DNA from 2 places in the Methylotenera sp. 1P/1 genome. Region 2 is predicted to be linked to the other one. Evidence: riboswitches for the same ligand, from Rfam matches in the RefSeq annotation. Region 2 holds a riboswitch; the other holds the start of a gene.

Region 1 (7,667 bases), 510 kb from region 2:
TTGAGTTAGGCAGGTATTTCTGATAATTTCATTTAAATCAATCACATATTGCTTGGTAATGGTTTCTTGTGACGCAATCAGATATAAGTTTGACCACAAACCTTGCTTGCCGATGGACTTGGCCATCACATAGTCATGATCCACGTAACTACGAATGCCCCAGTTGGGCAGCGCAGCCACTCCGCGCCGACTGGCAACCAGTTGCATAATCGCGATGGTTAATTCTGCAGTGCGGCGGTGATACTGAATATCGGCAGGTGCTAGTACTTGCTGAATCACGTCTATTCTAGTATCGGCTACCGGATAGGTAATCAGCGTTTCGCCTTCAAAATCTTTGGCCTCTAACTTGGTTTTTTTGGCAAGCCGATGGTCATTTGGCAACACTGCCATGATTTCAAATTTGAATAAAGGCAGGTAAGGTAAGTGCGTATTCTTTTGCGGTAAACCGCCAATCACAATATCGGCTTTGCCTTCATCAATGAGTTGCCAAGGGTCACTGTGAAAACCGGCCACTAGATCAATTTCCACCTCGGGCCAAGCGCGTCTAAAGTTGTCCATCACTGGGGTGAGCCAATCAAAGCAAGTGTGGCATTCCAGCACAATCCGCAGTTCTCCAGACTGATTGCTTTTTAAGCGCACCAAATCGCGCTCTGCTTTTTCAATGGCGGGCAATAGCTCATGCGCCAACGCCAGTAAACGTTCGCCGGCCTTGGTAAACGTTAAGCCCTGCGGCATGCGTTTGAACAGCACAATATCGTAATGCTGTTCTAACGCTTTGATTTGATGCGACAGCGCAGACTGCGTTAAAAACACACGTTGAGCGGCCAAGCCAAGTTTGTTGGTTTCCGCAATGGCTTTGAGCGATTTTAGGTGGCGAATTTCTAGCATTTGAGTAGTTTAAATATCAGGTATGAATTAAATTCAAATTTACCATAAAAACTTTCGCTTTATTAATAAAGTTGTGTCATCAACAATAACGCTTTTTCAAAAGCGAAGGGCAGCACATGGCACAAACACATATTTTAGGGTACCCGCGTGTGGGTGAACAACGTGAGCTTAAGTTTGCGTTAGAGTCGTTCTGGCGTGGTGAAACGACTGCATCGGATTTACAAAACACAGCAGCACAATTGCGTGCCAACCATTGGCAAAAACAGCAGGCAGCAGAGCTCACGTATATCAGTAGCAATGATTTTTCTTTATACGACCATGTGCTAGACCACGCTGTGTTGTTTGGTGCAACGCCTAAGCGCTTTGCCAAGCCACCGTTTGGTGAAAAAAATGCACCGCCGGAGACTGCATATTTTGCATTAGCGCGTGGCAATATTGAGCAACCCGCCATGGAAATGACCAAGTGGTTTGATACCAACTATCATTACATCGTACCTGAGCTGAATGCGGAAACACAGTTTTCGGTAAATGCACATGACTTCTTAACCCAACTAGACGAAGCGCAAAAGTTAAATGCCAACGTAAAGCCTGTGTTGTTGGGGCCGGTCAGCTTTTTGTATTTAAGCAAAGCTAAAGGCATCCATGCGCTGGATTTGTTAGATGGGCTAGCCCAGCAATACGCGCATTTGCTGCAAGAGCTACACATTAGAAAGATTGAGTGGGTGCAAATTGACGAGCCCATTTTTGCGCTGGATTTAGATGATCAATGGTTAAAAGCGTTTCAGCGTGCTTATGCTTGGTTAAGAACGCAGCGCCCTAAACTATTGCTAACGACTTACTTTGCCAACATCACGCGCTACCAAAGTGTGATTACTGATTTACCAGTGGATGGTTTGCATATTGATGCAGTGCGTGCGCCAGAACAATTACTGCCATGGGTGAACGCATTGCCTGCCTACTGGGTGCTTTCTGTCGGGGTGATTGATGGCCGCAATATTTGGCGTAACGATTTGGACAAAACGCTCGCGCTCTTGGCAGTGCCCGCCGAGCGTTTAAAAGAACGTCTGTGGATCGCACCAAGCTGCTCACTGTTGCACACACCAGTCACACTTAGACATGAGCAGCAGTTAGACAAGGAGCTTAAGTCTTGGTTAGCATTTGCCGATGAAAAGTTAGATGAGCTTCATATTTTGGCGCAGGCGATTAATCAAGGGGATGCCCCAGTGGCTGAGGCACTTGCACAATCACGGCAGGCGATTGCTAGCCGCAAAGCATCTACCCGCGTGCATGATCAAACGGTGCAAGCTAGGATTGCCAACATTGATACTGTCAATGAAAACCGCGCCAGTACGTTTACAACGCGCCAAGCTATGCAAAAAACACGCTTGCAATTGCCGCTACTGCCTACCACTACCATTGGTTCTTTCCCGCAGACTGCAGATATCCGTGCCGCCCGTGCAGCTTTTAAAAAAGGCACGCTGCCACAAACGCATTATCACGCCAAAATGCTGGAGCACATTGAGTATGCGGTTCGTCAGCAGGAAGCACTGGAGCTGGATGTGCTGGTACACGGCGAAGCCGAGCGTAACGATATGGTGGAGTATTTTGGTGAGCAATTGGCAGGGTATGCCTTTACTCAGTATGGTTGGGTGCAGAGCTATGGCTCACGTTGCGTAAAACCGCCAGTGATTTATGGCGATGTGTATCGACCAACCCCCATGACCGTGGAATATGCGCGTTATGCACAATCGCTCTCAGCCAAACCGGTGAAGGGCATGTTGACTGGTCCGGTGACGATGTTGCAGTGGTCGTTTGTACGTGACGATCAGCCACGTTATTTGACTGCACTGCAATTAGCGCTAGCCATCCGCGATGAAGTGGCCGATTTACAACAAGCGGGGATTGCCATTATTCAAATTGATGAGCCAGCGTTGCGTGAAGGCTTGCCGCTACAAAAAGCCGCGTGGGAGCATTACTTAAATTGGGCAGTGCGTGCATTTAAGTTATCTGCCAGTGTGGCAGAAGATACGACACAGATTCACACACACATGTGCTACGCAGAGTTTAATGATATTTTGCCAGCTATTGCGGCCATGGATGCGGATGTGATTACCATTGAAACTTCACGCTCAGCAATGGAGCTATTAGATGGCTTTGGCGCATTTGCCTACCCGAATGAGATTGGCCCTGGTGTGTATGATATTCACTCGCCACGCGTGCCTACGGTAGCCTCAATGGAAAAGCTGATGCAGCGTGCGTTGGAAGTGATTCCAGCCGATCGTTTATGGATCAACCCGGATTGCGGCCTGAAAACGCGTGGGTGGCCAGAAACGATGGAGGCGTTAGCACACATGGTGCAGGTTGCAAAAAATCTGCGGACTTCTTTGACAACTGCTTAGTCCAATTGAGTGAAATCTAGCGCATAAGGTCGTGTGCGTTAGGCCACATAAAAACCTCATGGAGACATGAGGTTTTTTTAATTTTAAATTAATTTAAAGCTAATTTAAAACTTGAATAAAATCAAAGCGATAATCAATTTTAGATAAATATATTCAATATATTGTGTTTTTTGTATTGATAAACCACATTATATTGGGTTACATTAACGTCACTACGGTTTTCAACTTTTTATCAAACGTTGAAATAAAAGGGAATTCGGTACGGGTTAACATGTAATGTCTAACCTCAAGCCAAAGCTGCCCCCGCAACTGTAATTAGCGAGTTGTTTTGATTAGCTGCCACTGCATTGTTTGATGTGGGAAGGCCTAAAAACAATGAAGACCTAAGAGCCAGGAGACCTGCCGTCAGTATTTTCACCTTGATTGCGTGAATATTTTTGATAACGTTTGAGGCGGGGTGTCCTCGGCAGATAGAGTGTTGCACTTTGCACAAACACTCTGCCAGCTGGTCTTTTTTGAAGCTTACTGTTTAAACAAAATGTGAGCACATCAAAGGCATACCTGCCCCTTTTTTAAGGGAGCTATCCATGGATGATGTAAGAACATCAACAGTAGAAACATCACAATCTGGCCAACATCCGACTTTACAAGTCATCCGCCGTAATGGCGCAGTGGTGGCCTACCAACTCGACAAAATTGCCATTGCCATTACCAAAGCGTTTTTAGCGGTAGAGGGCAATCAAAGTGTGGCTTCGCAACGTGTGCGTGATCAAGTGGCTACACTCAGCCAATTGGTAAATACCGCATTGTTGCGCCGTATGCCAGCAGGTGGGGCAGTGCATATCGAAGATATTCAAGACCAAGTAGAGCTGGCCTTGATGCGCAATGGTAACCACGATGTCGCACGCGCTTATGTGCTGTATCGCGAAAAGCGCAATGCCGAACGTGCTGCCGAGAAAGCCAATGCCCCAGAGCAACAAGCGCATCACATCAATATCAATATCGACGGCAAGCTTAAACCGCTCAATATGACCATGCTAAATAACATGGTGGAAGAGGCGTGTGTGGGTTTGGGCAGCACAGTGAAACCGAGCGTGGTGGTTGAGCAAGCCGTACGCGATTTATACGATGGCATTGGGTTTAACGAGGTGCGTAAAGCGCTGATTCTTTCTGCACGTAGCCTGATTGAAACTGAGCCTGCCTATAACTATGTGACCGCGCGCCTGCAGTTGGATTTGGTGCGTGCGGAAGTGCTAGGTGGTGCGGTATCGCATACCGAAATGGCCACTGCTTACGCTGCTTATTTTCCACGCTATATCAAGATTGGTATTGAAGCCGATTTACTAGACCCGCGTTTAGGCCAGTTTGATCTGGAAAAACTAGGTGCAGAATTAACACATGACCGTGATTTTCAATTTGGTTACTTAGGTTTGCAAACCTTGTACGACCGCTATTTCTTACATGTTGAAGAGCGCCGTATTGAATTGCCACAGATTTTCTTTATGCGTGTGGCCATGGGCTTGGCCATTAATGAAATTGATCGCGAAGAACGCGCGATTGAGTTTTACCACTTGCTCTCCAGTTTTGACTTTATGAGCTCGACACCTACGCTATTTAACAGCGGTACATTGCACTCACAATTATCTTCCTGCTATTTGACGACGGTGAGCGATGACTTAGAAGGCATCTACCAAGGCATTAAAGAAAACGCCTTGCTACAAAAATATGCGGGTGGTTTGGGTAACGATTGGACGCCAGTACGTGCACTAGGTGCGCGCATTAAGGGCACCAATGGCAAGAGCCAAGGTGTGATTCCATTCTTAAAAGTCGTGAACGATACCGCAGTCGCTGTCAATCAAGGCGGCAAGCGCAAGGGTGCAGTGTGCGGTTACTTGGAAACTTGGCATCTGGACATTGAAGAGTTTCTAGATTTACGCAAAAACACTGGGGATGACCGTCGTCGTACGCACGACATGAATACCGCGCATTGGATTCCGGATTTGTTCATGCAACGCGTGACTGAAAATGGCGAATGGACATTGTTCTCACCTTCTGATGTGCCTGATTTGCATGATCTATACGGCAAAAAGTTTGCTGCGGCTTACACCGAATATGAGCGTAAAGCCGATAACGGTGAAATCAAATTATTCAAGCGCGTGCCGGCCTTGCAAATGTGGCGCAAGATGCTGTCGATGTTGTTTGAAACAGGCCATCCTTGGATCACATTTAAAGACCCATGCAATATTCGCTCACCACAGCAACACGTGGGCGTAGTGCATAGCTCCAATCTTTGTACCGAAATCACACTTAACACATCGGATACGGAAATTGCCGTGTGTAACTTGGGTTCGGTCAATCTATTGCAACATCTCACGCAAGAGGGTGATGCGCTGATTATTGACCAAGCCAAATTGGCTGCGACCACTAAAGTAGCGATGCGCATGTTAGACAACGTGGTGGATATTAACTTCTACGCCGTAGGCAAAGCGCGCAATTCTAACTATCGTCATCGCCCGGTGGGCATGGGCATTATGGGTTTCCAAAATGCACTGCATGCCATGCGTATTCCTTATGCATCACAAGCGGCAGTAGAGTTTGCGGATCGCACCATGGAAGCCGTGTGTTATCACGCCTATTGGGCATCGACCGAGTTGGCAGAAGAGCGTGGCGCATACTCCAGCTTTAAAGGCAGCTTGTGGGATCAAGGTATTTTGCCATTCGACACGCTTGATTTACTGACGACAGAACGTGGTGGCCATGTAGAAGTCGACCGTTCAATCACATTAGATTGGGCTGCATTACGTAGCCGTATTGCTGCAGTCGGTATGCGTAACTCCAATTGCGTGGCCATTGCACCGACAGCGACGATTTCTAACATTGTTGGCGTGTCTGCCAGCATTGAGCCGGAATATCAAAACTTGTACGTAAAATCCAACTTGTCTGGCGAGTTCACGATTGTGAATGAGCAATTGGTGAATGACCTCAAGGCCCGCGGTTTATGGGATGAAGTCATGGTGTCGGACTTGAAATATTACGATGGCTCCTTGGCTAAAATCGAACGTGTACCTGCAGATTTAAAAGCACTGTATGCCACAGCGTTTGATGTAGACCCGAGCTGGTTAGTAGAAGCTGCCGCGCGCCGCCAAAAATGGATAGACCAAGCACAATCGCTGAACCTGTACTTTGCTGTGCCATCAGGCAAAAAATTAAATGATATTTACATGTTAGCGTGGTTGCGTGGCTTAAAAACCACTTACTACTTGCGCTCAATGGGGGCAACGGCTGCAGAGAAATCGACCGGTACCGGTGGCGAACTCAATGCGGTATCTGCAGGTGCGATGAGTGAACCAGAGCTGGCGCCTAAAATGTGCAGTATTGACAATCCAGAATGCGAATCATGCCAATAGAAAAATAAAACTTCGTCGCGATACGGCGTTGTGATCAAAATTTTTTCGCTTACATACTGAATGTATGCCGCGCTCATAATTTTCTCTCACGCCTAGTCTCGCTTAGCACTTTTAATTTTCTAGCAAAGTTAAATTAAGAATAGGAAAAAACATGCTTTCATTTGATGAAGATATTGTACAAGAAGCAGCAACACCCAACTTGACTGTGGTAGAGCGTAAACCAGCGCCGCCAGCACCCAGCTTGGCAGCCAATCAACCTGCATTCACAGGCCGTGTGAATGCTAATGACAAACGTATGATTAACGGTCAAACCGATGTGAATCAATTGGTGCCGTTTAAATACCACTGGGCTTGGGATAAATACTTGGCGGGTTGCGCTAACCATTGGATGCCGCAAGAGGTCAGCATGAGCCGCGACATTGCACAATGGAAAGACAGCACCGCGCTGACTGAAGATGAGCGCTTAATCGTTAAACGTAATTTAGGGTTTTTTACGACAGCAGACTCACTGGCGGCCAACAATATTGTGTTGGGTACATACCGTCATATTACTGCGCCAGAATGCCGCCAATATTTGCTGCGTCAAGGATTTGAAGAGGCCATCCACACGCATGCTTACCAGTATATTGTGGAAAGCTTGGGGCTGGATGAGTCAGAAGTGTTTAATGCTTACCAAGAAGTGGCGAGCATTAAGGCCAAAGATGATTTCCTGATTCCGTTCATCAATACACTGACGGACCCAGCGTTTAAAACCGGTACGCCAGAAGCCGACCAACAACTACTGCGCTCACTGATTGTGTTTGCCTGCATCATGGAAGGCTTGTTCTTTTATGTAGGCTTTGTGCAGATTCTAGCGTTAGGTCGCCAGAATAAAATGCAGGGCGCGGCCGAGCAGTATCAATACATTTTGCGCGATGAATCCATGCACTGCAATTTTGGTATCGATGTCATCAATACCATTAAGCTGGAAAAT
Region 2 (7,667 bases):
TTGTTCGTCTTGAAATTGGCGATTGATTTCGCCGAGTGGCACAATGCCCATGCCGACTTCGTTGCTGACCAAAAATACCTTGGCCTGCAATGTAGGCAATACCGCAAGCAGCTGATCACGTTCTTGTTGCCAGTCTACGCCTTCCAGCGGTGCGCAATCTGGGCATATGCATTGTGCCAACCACAGGGTTAGGCAATCTACAATGATGCAAACATCCGGCTGGTCTTGGGCAACGAGACACTGCGCAAGGTTAAATGGTTGTTCAATCGTGGTCCAATAGCTTGGTCTTGATGCCTTGTGGTGTTCCACGCGTTGCTTAAATTCTTGGTCATAGACTTGCGCAGTTGCAATATAAATCACTGGCAGTTCTAGTTGTGCTGCCAGCTTCTCTGCATAACGGCTTTTGCCGGAACGTGCACCGCCTAGTATTAAATGTAGCGCCATATTATGTTGCCTCTGCAGTAAGTTGGTTTTGCATGTGATTGGCGTGGCTCCATTGTCGAATAATTGTTTGCAGTTGTGTCAGCCCGTATGTAAATACGGATGGGCCGGGCTGTAAAATATCAGCTGATTTTATCTCAAATACCATATTGTTTTTAATGGCGGGTATGTTGTGCCAACCTTCGCGTGCCGCCACTTGTTCTGGTTGAAATTTTTTACCACACCAAGAGCCAATAATAATGTCTGGCATGCGCGCTAGCACTTGTGCTGGGGTGACTGTACGATCTTGCGCGCTGTGATATTGGCTTAACTCAGGAAAACAATCTTCACCGCCCGCAATCGCAATCAACTCAGCTGCCCAGCGAATGCTACACATCATGGGCGCATCCCACTCTTCAAAATATATCTTGGGTTTGCGTGGTAAATTGGCAGCTGAGTTGCGTACTGTTTCAATTTGATGCTGAATATCTTGCACAATGGTTTCAGCTTTATCGGTTGCGCCAACTAAGCGGCCAGTGGTCAGTATCATGCGTAAAATATCGTCAACAGATCGTTGGTTAAACACATGTACCTCTATGCCAGCTTGAATGAGCGACGCAGCAATATCGGCTTGTAGATTAGAAAAGCCAAGCACTAAATCGGGAGCTAGCGCTAAAATCTTGTCGATTTTGGCAGTGGTAAAGGCTGAGACCTTGGGCTTTTCTTGGCGTGCAATTGCTGGGCGTGTGGTGTAGCCGGAAATGCCGACAATGCGATCTTGCTCGCCTAATAAATAAAGCACTTCTACCGTTTCTGTAGTTAAACAAACAATGCGCTGGGGTAAGGCTTTCATTTGGACTCCACATCATTTTGCCATTGATTCTCCATGAGCATCTCAGCAAGTGGTTTTTCTTTGGCCCAGCCTTCCTCAACCAGCATCGGCGCTTTGTAAAAGCTATTGACATAACCTAAGCATAAAATAGCAATTGGCTTTGCGCCATCGGGCATATTAAGTAGTTTAGCGAGTTTCACAGGGTCAAACATCGATACCCAGCCCATGCCAATGCCTTCGGCTCGTGCGGCTAACCACATGTTTTGGATAGCGCAACTGACGGAGGCTATGTCCATTTCGGGTAGTGTGCGGCGGCCAAAAATATGTTTTTCTCTGTGGTCACATAAAGTGGCAACGAGCACCTCGCCGCAGTCCAAGACGCCCTCTACTTTTAAGCGCATAAACTCTGCCATGCGAGCAGTAGTTTCAAACTCACCAATGGCTTGCGCAGTTTTAATACGTTCTGCGTCCACTTGTGCATGAATGGCTTTGCGTAAAGAAGGGTCACTGATACGAATAAAACGCCAAGGCTGCATCAAACCCACGCTAGGCGCATGGTGGGCGGCTTGTAATAGCTTAGTCAGTAGTTCTGGCGCAATAGGCGTAGGCAAAAAATGCCGCATATCGCGTCGCTCCGCAATGGCTTTGTAAATAGCGGCTTGTTCGGCTTCGGTATAAGCGTGTCGATTAGTCATTTGAGCGATAAAAAAAGCCGCTTAATATGAGCGGCTTTTTGTACAAACATAGCGCATTACACTTTCGAAGTTTGAAGTGCTTTGATATTGCGAAAAGCCAAGACAGTAAGCCAAGCGATGGCAAAATACATCATCGAGAAGCCCACCCAGCTAGGCAGATATTCCCAACCATGTTGCATAGATTCGATCACACCGTTCGCTGGAAAGCGACCAGAGAATAGATAGTAGGTTTGTGTGGAAATCACAAAGGCAATAAAAGTGGTCACCAGGCTTACCAATACATAAGGCAGAAGGTTGAATGCGTCATTTTGTTTGGCTAACCATACACCACCCAACCACATCGCGCCATAGGCTGGAATCAATCCCCAATAGCCATTGGTCAAGCAAAAGCCTTGTGCTGGATCAAATGCGGCGGCACCAAAATCAATCACCGTTGCTAACGTAAAAAAAGCAGCAAACCACAGCAAGCGGCTAGATAACTTGCTGCCTAAATATATACCACCCAACAAAAACAGCGCTAAGCTTGCATCTGGCAGTGCAACACTAGTGAGCACGTGGCTACCGCGTGTAAGTAGCATAAAAAAGCTAATTGCCGCAGCAACTAACAGTTGGGTTTTAACGCTTAAAGCCGAGTTTTTTGACATAGTATCTCTTATTGCAAGTGCACATAGTGGTAAAAATCTAATCATACCACTATGTCACTTTAATCATAAATCCCTGGTTAAAAATCTGCCTTCATACCAATACGCCATGTACGCACAAAGTCTACTGGGTAGATAGAGTCATCAGCGACTTGTATGGAGTTTTCATGTTCAAACAGATTATTGATAGCCGTATATAGCTGAATATTTTTGAACTGGTAATTTAAAGCAATATTCGTTGACTCATAAGCACTCTGTCTTTGATCAAAATTATTTTCAAGATCATTAAACGCATAGGCACGTGAACGCCATGTGTGATTTAAGTTGAGATGTGCATTTGTGAAAAAATTCCAATTTAAATTCGCGACGACAGAATGCTTCGGCACACCTGGTAAGTCTTTGCCATTGTAGGCGCCAGCACCACGATCTTCACGATCAATTTTAGCGCGCGTGTAGTTATAAATAAGCGATGTACTCAATTGCTCATTAATCTGGAAATAGTCCTGAATCTCAAATCCATATTTGTGGGATCTATCAATGTTGGTATTCAAGAAGGTAGCAACATCGAGAAAAATCTCGTCATCTAGTTTGGTGTAGAACGTAGTCACTTTTAAACGATTTTTATCACTGATGTGATTGAGGCCTAGATTGAGGGTTCTGGTTTTAGCGGGCTCGATAAAACCATTAAAGCCAAATCCAAAACCGAATAAACGGTCAATGTCAGGCGCTTGATAGGCTTGGTTGTAATTGGTGAAAATGGATAAGCTTGAGTTAACTTTATAATTCACGCCAATATCCCAAGCATCAATATCCTGTTTTTCTTTGGCTGCTGCTGTGCCAAATGGGTTGATGACGGGTTTGAAATTGTAGCGCACACTTTCATCGCGCGCCCCCCCAGAGAGGGTCCAATCAGCTAACTTTACTTCACCTTGTATGTACACAGCTTCGTTTTTCTTGGTGGTTTTGTCAGAGGTTACACCAAAGAAATCACTAAAACGGTTACGCTCACCATCAAAGTTCTGATAACCGGTAATCAGGCTAAAGCTGTCTGTCTGATAGCGTAAGCTGATGTCGTTGCTCTTGTAGATGGAGTTTGCAGTAGAGGGGGTGGCAGAAATAAACTCTGAGAACTTGTCCTCGTTATAGTGCACTGCACGCAATTGCAGGTTTTTAAGAATGTCCCACTCAGCACCCAATTGCCATTGGTCGGTATCGAATGATTGATGATTGTAAGTGCCGTTAGCTTGCTTAGGGTCATCTTTAAATTGTGCTTTCGTCATTGGGTTCACATAACGAATATCATTGCGTGAGCTGGTACCCTCCGCAAAGAAGCGTAAAAAATCGGTAGGCTTAATCTTGAGTTTGGCGTTTTGACTGTTACTTGTGAATTGATCTTTATGGCCAGAGGCGTCTTTTTTGCTAAAACCGTCATAGCTGTCATGGGCTAGGTTAGCTGATAAATCAATGTACTGCTCTGAAATGCCTGCTGAAATAGCATGGTTTTTTTGTCCAAAGTTACCTAAAGAGGTATTCACGGTTACCCCAGACTTAGCTTTAGTGTAGATTTGTATCGCACCAGCAGTTGCTCCATCGCCATAAATAACAGAGCCGCTGCCTTTGCTGATTTCAATACGCTCAATATTACTTAATGGAATGCCTGCTAATAAAGCAGGTTGTAGATCGATATTGTTTAATCGCTGGCCGTCCACTGTGATGACCACATTTTGATAGCCATTCTCATTGCCAAAGCCACGCATGTTAATCGCGGGTGTTGCACGGTTGCCAATGTTAGGTGACACATTTAAGGATGTTTGTTGTGTCAGATAATCGTATAACGTAGGTGCGCCAGATGTCTCAATTTGTTTTGCAGTATGGATTTCTGAAGCATAAGTGGTTTCAGATTCTTTGCGCTCAAAGCGGTTGGCTTTAACCGTAATCTCGTCTAAGTCGATATTTTCTGCCGAAAAAGCAGTATTGCTGAAAGCCAGTCCAATCAGACTGGCAATAATAGTTTTGTTCATTCTCTTTTCCCTGATGTACACGCGTCCCCGCATGCAAGATGCATTGTATGAATGGGAATACATTGAGATGAACAGACCGCAACGGGGGCAATAACGCATGGCACTCGTTTTGATGTACCGTCACCCCGCGGCATTTCCAAACTTTGCCCATGATTGAGCGTATGTTGTGTAGGCCGGTCTCCGGGCTTGTGACAATCTGATTTACGCCTTCCCAAGCGAATGTAGCTCAGTGGCATGTGGTAAATCTCAAATCACTTACCGTTGCGGGGGCAGCACAGGAATAATTGCGTAAAACACAATGCACCTGTTTCCCAGTTTCACCGGATTGCAGAAATGCAATGCCAGCACCTAACAACAGGCGTTATTATAGCGAAGTAACCGCTGACTTAAAAATTTTTATACAACAGAAATTTTGAAACATGCTAATTCACTTTGAATAGTGAACGTTAGCTATTGACGCTAATGAATTTTTTCAATTATAGTGGGCGCATGGAGATTGATTTAAAAAGTTTAGAAGACAAAGTGAGTAAACTCATCGGCGTTTGTGCAACGTTGCGCGATGAGAATCAGCAATTGCGATCTGAACTGACCAAAGCGGCGCAAGACTCTGCACGTCTTAAAAGCAATATGCTGCAAGCCAGTGACCAGTTGGAAACTTTACTTGGCACTTTGCCGGCTGAGGGGCAATCTTAATGGCTTCAAAACCAATTGATATTGAGATTCTGGGTCGTGAGTTCACAGTATCTTGCACAGACGATGAGCGTCAGGGCTTGCTGGAAGCGGTGGATTACTTAGACCATAAAATGCGCGAAATTCGCGATGCGGGAAAGATTGTGGGCGTGGAACGAATTGCTATTATGGCAGCTCTGAACATTTCTCATGAGTTGCTGAATACTAAATCTGGTGGAGTTGACGTGGGTGATATTAAGCGTAGGATGTTTACTATGCAAAACCAGATTGATGAGGCGATTTCTTTGCAAAATAAGCTGTTGTAGCCAAATCACTTCATTTCAACGTCACAAATACGTTTTAACATCCTAAAACATAATCTTTTGGCGTAACGTTTTCTTTGGTGTTGCCTGAGTCTAAATTCCTTGAACTAGTCTTTGTTATAGGTTTCGGCTATTCGGGTGCGGTGTGATCGCTCTAAATTGGGTCTGCTTTTAAGTAGCCCTTGGTGAGTGAACCTAAAGCGCTTTAGGCTGTTACCACCTGAACTTTTTTGGTTCAGGATTAACGGCTCAGGTAACACCAAAGAGAATTAACCTTGTTGAAGTCTCGCTGACACTGCGTTACTTTCGTTCCTCGTACTTAGTGTATTGCGTTCGCTCAAGTGCCTTGTTTTAGATTCGCTTGAACAAGGTTGCTCAAATGCCTCGTCTCAATTGATGTTATGCAAAGCACCACTCAAACACCTTAAATTTTGATGTGTAAATTCAAAACTTTCTGAATTTGTTTTTATCTTTATCTCAGTGCGTGATATTTCAAATCCGCCAGACTCACAATGTCTAGGCATCTTTCGTGACAAGCTTCCAACACCACAGGCGGGGCGAAGCCTGCTTCTGAAGCTTCCAGCCAACGTGCAGCACACACACACCAGCGATCTCCGGCTTTGAGTCCGGTAAATCCAAACTCTAATCTTGGGGTGGAAAGATCATTGCCTTTGGAGAACGAAAATGCCAAGAACTCATCTGTCATTTGTGCGCATACGGTGTGACTGCCATTGTCTTCCGGGCCGGTTTCACAACAACCAGTACGTGTAAATCCGGTCATCGGGCTGGTGCTACACGTTTGTAGTGGTGTGCCAAGTACATTTTTTGCCATTGCTATTCCATTTAAAACTAAGTCCATCGTATGATACGAGAAAATGATTAGACGAGATATAGAGATGCGTTATTGGTTAATGAAGTCTGAGCCGGGGGATGTTTCAATTGATGATTTGGCGGCCAGACCGAATCAAACGGTAGATTGGTATGGTGTGCGCAATTATCAGGCACGTAATTTTATGCGCGATCAGATGCAAGTGGGTGATGGGGTGTTGTTCTATCATTCTAATTGCGAGGAGCCCGGCGTGGCTGGTATCTGTGAGGTCAGTTCATTGGCGTACCCGGATCGCCTACAATTTGTGCAAGGTCATAAGTACTTTGACCCGAAAGCCACGCAGGAAACACCGCGCTGGTTTAATGTCGATGTAAAACTAGTACGTAAAACACGCTTGCTCAGCCTAAAGGAGATGCGGGAAACGCCGGCATTAGAGGGTCTACGCATTTTGCAGCGCGGTAATCGGTTGTCCATCACGCCAGTAGATCCCAAAGATTGGGCGTATATTCTGGAGTTATTAAAGTAGGGCACGATGCATTATTTAAACTAAGTTACAACATTACAGGGGTAGCGCATGTCAGATTTATACGGACCGCAACATCGGGCATTGCAGGCGGATTTCGATACCACGGCTTTGGCCGATGCAGTCAATAGCATTATTGTCGTGCCAGAGGTATTGCCGGAACATCAGGCGTTTATTGAAAGCCGTGATATGTTCTTTCTGACCACCATTGATCATCGTGGTTTCCCAACTTGCTCTTATAAAGGCGGCAATCCGGGAATTGTAAAAGTGGTGGACAGTAAGACCTTGGCTTTCCCCAGTTATGATGGCAATGGCATGTTTTTATCGATGGGCAACATGACACAAAACCATAAAGTCGGCATGCTATTTATCGATTTTGAAACGCCGCATCGCGTGCGCGTGCATGGTACTGCCAGCGTGCATAAGCAGGATCCACTGCTGGTGGAATACCACGAAGCACAGTTGATTGTGCGAGTGACAATAGAAGAGATGTTTATCAATTGTCCGCGTTATATTCACCGCTATACTCGTCAGCAAGCCAGTCAATACGTGCCGCAAACCCACTGTGAAACGCCCATCGCGCAGTGGAAGCGCATTGAACCGTTGCAACCGGTATTGGATGCAGATACCCAAGCCAAAGCGGCGCAACAAGGCTTAATCTCGCCGGAGCAGTACGGTGAGTTGGTGCAGCAAGGTAAGGGCTAACTTGAAAGC

Evidence for each region. A riboswitch is a leader RNA that binds a small molecule or an ion and turns the genes downstream of it on or off. The one in region 2 is predicted to bind cobalamin.
Region 1: another riboswitch for cobalamin. It lies ahead of A3Q3_RS0112800 (ribonucleoside-diphosphate reductase subunit alpha); the one in region 2 lies ahead of A3Q3_RS0110160 (TonB-dependent receptor).

What each region holds. Positions count from the first base shown of each region.
Region 1 is NZ_ARWC01000001.1:2,629,353-2,637,019, forward strand. Features, by position in the region: gene A3Q3_RS0112790 (LysR family transcriptional regulator) at 1-888, opposite strand, end outside; gene metE (5-methyltetrahydropteroyltriglutamate--homocysteine S-methyltransferase) at 1,005-3,287, shown strand; cobalamin riboswitch at 3,486-3,709, shown strand; gene A3Q3_RS0112800 (ribonucleoside-diphosphate reductase subunit alpha) at 3,875-6,694, shown strand; gene A3Q3_RS0112805 (ribonucleotide-diphosphate reductase subunit beta) at 6,846-7,667, shown strand, end outside.
Region 2 is NZ_ARWC01000001.1:2,118,069-2,125,735, forward strand. Features, by position in the region: gene cobU (bifunctional adenosylcobinamide kinase/adenosylcobinamide-phosphate guanylyltransferase) at 1-444, opposite strand, end outside; gene A3Q3_RS0110145 (cobalamin-binding protein) at 446-1,273, opposite strand; gene bluB (5,6-dimethylbenzimidazole synthase) at 1,270-1,947, opposite strand; gene A3Q3_RS0110155 (hypothetical protein) at 2,004-2,591, opposite strand; gene A3Q3_RS0110160 (TonB-dependent receptor) at 2,669-4,609, opposite strand; cobalamin riboswitch at 4,763-4,976, opposite strand; gene A3Q3_RS0110165 (hypothetical protein) at 5,072-5,302, shown strand; gene A3Q3_RS0110170 (cell division protein ZapA) at 5,302-5,604, shown strand; gene A3Q3_RS0110175 (DUF2237 family protein) at 6,074-6,433, opposite strand; gene A3Q3_RS0110180 (EVE domain-containing protein) at 6,498-6,956, shown strand; gene A3Q3_RS0110185 (pyridoxamine 5'-phosphate oxidase family protein) at 7,005-7,658, shown strand.